DNA from 2 places in the Streptomyces sp. NPDC037273 genome. Region 1 is predicted to be linked to the other one. Evidence: riboswitches for the same ligand, from Rfam matches in the RefSeq annotation. Region 1 holds a riboswitch; the other holds the start of a gene.

Region 1 (2,445 bases):
GCGCCGCCGCCGACGAGCAGCCCCAGCTCGGCGTGCAGATGCTCGCCCAGCTCCGCCGCCCGCTCCTGGTACTCGCCGGTCCGCAGCATCGCGATCACCTCCAGGGCGACCGCGCAGGCCAGCGGGTTGCCGCCGAAGGTCGAGCCGTGCTCGCCTGGCCGGAACACCCCGAGGACCTCGCGGTCGGCGACGACCGCCGACACCGGCACCACGCCACCGCCCAGCGCCTTCCCCAGGACGTACACATCGGGCACCACGCCCTCGTGCTCACAGGCGAACGTCCGGCCCGTGCGGCCCAGGCCCGACTGGATCTCGTCCGCCACGAACAGCACGTTCCGCCGGCGCGTCAGCTCCCGCACCCCGGCCAGATAGCCGGCCGGCGGGACCAGGACGCCCGCCTCGCCCTGGATCGGTTCGAGCAGCACCGCCACCGTGTTCTCGGTGACGGCCGCCTCCATCGCCGTCAGGTCCCCGTACGGGACGATCTCGAAGCCCGGCGTGTACGGCCCGAAGTGGTCGCGCGCCTCGTGGTCCGTGGAGAAGCTGACGATCGTCGTCGTCCGGCCGTGGAAGTTGTTCGCCGCGACCACGATCTTCGCGTGCCCGTCCGGCACGCCCTTCACCTCGTACCCCCACTTCCGGGCGGTCTTCACCGCCGTCTCGACGGCCTCCGCCCCCGTGTTCATCGGGAGCACCGCCTCCTTGCCGCACAGGTCCGCGAGCTGCGCGCAGAACTCGGCGAAACGGTCGTGGTGGAACGCCCGGGACGTCAGCGTCACCCGCTCCAGCTGCGCCTTCGCGGCGTCGATCAGGCGCCGGTTGCCGTGCCCGAAGTTGAGCGCCGAGTAGCCGGCGAGCATGTCGAGGTAGCGGCGGCCCTCGACGTCGGTCATCCAGGCCCCGTCCGCCGAGGCGACGACGACCGGAAGGGGGTGGTAGTTGTGCGCGCTGTGCGCGTCCGCGGCAGCGATCGCGTCTTCTGTTCTCGACACGGGATCTCCGTTCGTCCTGCGGCTCGGGGGGTGCGTGTGGCCCCCTTCCTATCGTCGCTCGGATGCCGGACGGGGAAACCTCGGCGACGGCGCGCCAGCTACCCTGGAGACACGCGCGGCGACTGGCGTACGGGGAAGCGACCCCGGGGGAGCCGCGCGCGCTCCACCACACGAGGTGCCGCTCGCCTGGGCATCACGGGCCCTGGTCCCGTGCGCACCTCAGCCCCGGGACCGTTCCTGCCGAACGCCCGGAGGACACGACATGACCACCCCGCAGCAGCACCCCGCGCTCACCGCCGCCGACCCCGAACTCGCCGCCCTCGTCGGCGCCGAGGAACGGCTCCAGGGCGAGACCCTGCGCCTCATCCCCAGCGAGAACTACGTCTCCGCCGCCGTGCTCGAAGCCTCCGGCACCGTCCTCCAGAACAAGTACAGCGAGGGCTACCCCGGCCGCCGCTACTACGAGGGCCAGCAGAACATCGACCAGGTCGAGACCCTCGCCATCGAGCGCGCCAAGGCCCTCTTCGGCGTCGACCACGCCAACGTCCAGCCCTACTCGGGCTCCCCGGCCAACCTCGCCGTCTACCTCGCCTTCGCCCAGCCCGGCGACACCGTCATGGGCATGGCCCTGCCGATGGGCGGCCACCTCACCCACGGCTGGGGCGTCTCCGCCACCGGCACCTGGTTCCGCGGCGTCCAGTACGGCGTCCGCCACGACACCGGGCTCGTCGACTTCGACGAGGTCCGCGAACTGGCCCTCAAGGAACGCCCCAAGGTCATCTTCTGCGGCGGCACCGCACTGCCCCGCACCATCGACTTCGCCGCCTTCGGCGAGATCGCCCGCGAGGCCGGCGCCGTCCTGGTCGCCGACATCGCCCACATCGCCGGCCTCGTCGCGGGTGGCGCGCACCCGTCCCCGGTCGGGCACGTGGACGTCATCTCCACCACCACCCACAAGACCCTCCGCGGCCCGCGCGGCGCCATGCTGATGTCCACCGAGGAGCACGCCAAGGCCCTCGACAAGGCCGTCTTCCCCGGCCTCCAGGGCGGCCCGCACAACCAGACCACCGCCGCCATCGCCGTCGCCCTGCGCGAGGCCTCCCAGCCCTCCTTCCGCGACTACGCCCACGCCGTCGTCGCCAACGCCAAGGCCCTCGCCGAGGCGCTCCTCGCCCGCGGCTTCGACCTGGTCTCCGGCGGCACCGACAACCACCTGATCCTGATCGACCTGACCCCCAAGCAGGTCCCCGGCAAGATCGCCGCGAAGGCCCTCGACCGGGCGGGCATCGTCGTCAACTACAACACCGTCCCCTACGACACCCGGAAGCCCTTCGACCCCTCCGGCATCCGCATCGGCACCCCCTCCCTCACCTCCCGCGGCCTCCGCACCGAGCACATGGCCCAGGTCGCCGAGTGGATCGACCGCGCCGTCGCCGCCGCCGGCACCGGCGAC
Region 2 (2,445 bases), on a different contig from region 1:
TGTGTGGGTGCGCGAGCCGTGCGCCGCCCGTGATGTCGACCGCGCCGAGGAGCCGGCCGGTGCGCGGGTCGTGCAGGGGAGCGGCGGCGCAGGTCCACGCCTGGACGGGGCGCCGGAAGTGCTCGGTGGCGACGACCTGCACCGGCCGGTCGACGGCGAGCGCGGTCCCGGGCGCGTTCGTCCCGGCCGCCGACTCCGACCAGCGGGCCCCGGCCACGAAGTTCATGCCGTGTGCCTTGCGGAGGGTGGCCGGATGGCCTTCGACCCAGAGCATCCGCCCGGCCGCGTCGCAGACCGCGAGCAGGTGCTCCCCGTCCGTCGCGTACGCCCCCATCAGCTCCCGGATCACGGGCATCGCCGCCGCCAGCGGATGGCCGTCGCGGTGGGCCGCGAGTTCGTCGTCCGCCAGCTCCACCCGCGCCGCCCCGTCGGGGCTCACGCGCGCGCGTACCGAACGCCGCCAGGACTCGGCGACCAGCGGCCGGGCGTCCCCGGCGGCCGGACCAGGGTCGGCTTTCCCCGTCACCCACGCATCGCTCAACTCGGCCTCCCCGTCGAGGTCGTCATGGCCCGTCCGGGTCATCGTGGTGCCCGTGCGGGCCGCCGACAAGCGGCCGGACCGGGCGGCATATGCACCCTGTCCGGGACCCGACGCGAGCCCCTCACGTAGAGTGGGGCTCGGGCCGTGACTGGCGCTTGAGGTGGATCACCACCGGGGAGCGGCCCGGCGGCGCGCGTCCTGTCGGCGCGGGCCCGCCGATGCCGTGCGCCTGGGCGAACCACCTGTCATCGACGACGCCCAGGAGCAGCCATGTCCACCAGCACCGCCACCCTCATGGACGGCACGGCCCTCGCCCGCCGCACGGTCGAGGAGACCGCCGCCCGCGCCGCCGAGATCACCCGCCGCACCGGCGTCACGCCGTGTCTCGCGACCGTCCTCGTCGGCGAGGATCCCGCCTCCGTCACGTACGTGAAGATGAAGCAGAACCGCTGCGCGAAGGCCGGAATCCGCTCCAAGCACGTCGAGCTCCCCGCGTCCACGACGACCGAGGAACTCGTCGCCGCGATCACCGCGCTGTCCGAGGACCCCGAGGTCCACGGCATCCTCCTCCAGCACCCCGTCGGCCCGCACATCGACGAGCGCGCCGCCTTCGAGGCCATCGCCCCTGAGAAGGACGTCGACGGCGTCACCATGGCCTCCTTCGCCGCCATGGGCTTCGGCCTCCCCGGCTTCGTCTCCTGCACGCCCGGCGGCATCATGCGCCTCCTCGACGCGTACGACGTCGAGCTCAGCGGCAAGCGTGCCGTCGTCGTCGGCCGCAGCGCGATCCTCGGCAAGCCGGCCGGTCTTCTCCTCCTCGGCCGCGACGCCACCGTCACCTACTGCCACTCGCGCACCAAGGACCTCTCCTCCGTCGTCCGCGAGGCCGACATCCTCGTCGCCGCCGTCGGCAAGCCGAACTTCATCAAGGGCGAGGACATCAAGCCGGGCGCCGTCGTCATCGACGCCGGCTACAACCCCGGCAACATCGGCGACGTCGACTTCGCCTCCGCCGCCGAGCGCGCCTCCCTCATCACCCCCGTCCCCGGCGGCGTCGGCCCCATGACCATCGCCGTCCTCCTCGCCCAGACCGTGGAAGGCGCCGAGCGCCAGCTCGGCCTGTAGGCACCGAGGCGGCACCGGTGCGGCCCCGGAACCTCGGGGCCGCCCGGCCATGTCCGGCGCGCGCCGGAGTTCCGCAGCGCCTGTGGAGCCCGTGGCGCTGCGCCTGGGCCGGGCCGGGCGGGTGGCCGGGACTGGGCCGGCGCGCCCCGGTGGGCCTACGCGCTCTCGCCCGCCGCACCCGCTGTCAGCGCCGTCGCCAGCGCGACGGCCGGATCCCGGTCCGCCGGCCCCGCGGGCGACCAGTGCGCGCCTTCCCTGGCGTACGGCCACCAGCGGCCGTCCGAGCCGAGCCGCAGCTGCGTGTCGTCGCTCCCGGTCGTCCACCGGCAGCCCGCGGACCGTCGCAGGGCCGGCCGCTCGTCGTCCTCCCACGCATCGGCCAGCCGCGTCTCCGCCCAGGCGAGGCCTTCCGCGTCCGGGGTCCACTCCTCCTCCAGTACGGAGAGGGCGGCGGCCCCGCCGAGGCGCCACGCGCGCGTGGCGAGGTCCAGCTCGGCCGGAGTCCGGCCGGAACCGGAGGCCAGCCGGGCCGTGATCCATGACACGGGGGAGTCGGCCGCGAGCCGTACCGCGTCCTGAGTGGCCGTCAGCTCCGGTGCGGCGGTGCCGGACGAGGCGAGGGACGCCACCAGCATCCGATGGGCCCGGGCCGCCGCGTCCGTCGCGAGGAACTCCAGCGCCGTCGGGTCGACGCCGGGCTCGGGGTCCGTCTCCGTGTCCAGCGAGGGCGAGACGCCGGGTGCGGCAGGGGCGGCCGGGGGGTCGGGCAGAGGCGGCAG

The links. Region 1 has a riboswitch for ZMP and ZTP ahead of ACZ7G1_RS05610 (serine hydroxymethyltransferase). Riboswitches for the same ligand answer to the same signal wherever they lie in the genome.
Region 2: another riboswitch for ZMP and ZTP. It lies ahead of ACZ7G1_RS16295 (bifunctional 5,10-methylenetetrahydrofolate dehydrogenase/5,10-methenyltetrahydrofolate cyclohydrolase); the one in region 1 lies ahead of ACZ7G1_RS05610 (serine hydroxymethyltransferase).

What each region holds. Positions count from the first base shown of each region.
Region 1 covers NZ_JBVJVO010000002.1:86,033-88,477, reverse strand. The annotation lists gene rocD (ornithine--oxo-acid transaminase) at 1-992, opposite strand, end outside; ZMP/ZTP riboswitch at 1,101-1,191, shown strand; gene ACZ7G1_RS05610 (serine hydroxymethyltransferase) at 1,255-2,445, shown strand, end outside.
Region 2 covers NZ_JBVJVO010000005.1:306,147-308,591, reverse strand. The annotation lists gene ACZ7G1_RS16300 (GAF domain-containing protein) at 1-541, opposite strand, end outside; ZMP/ZTP riboswitch at 676-783, shown strand; gene ACZ7G1_RS16295 (bifunctional 5,10-methylenetetrahydrofolate dehydrogenase/5,10-methenyltetrahydrofolate cyclohydrolase) at 812-1,666, shown strand; gene ACZ7G1_RS16290 (SWIM zinc finger family protein) at 1,822-2,445, opposite strand, start outside.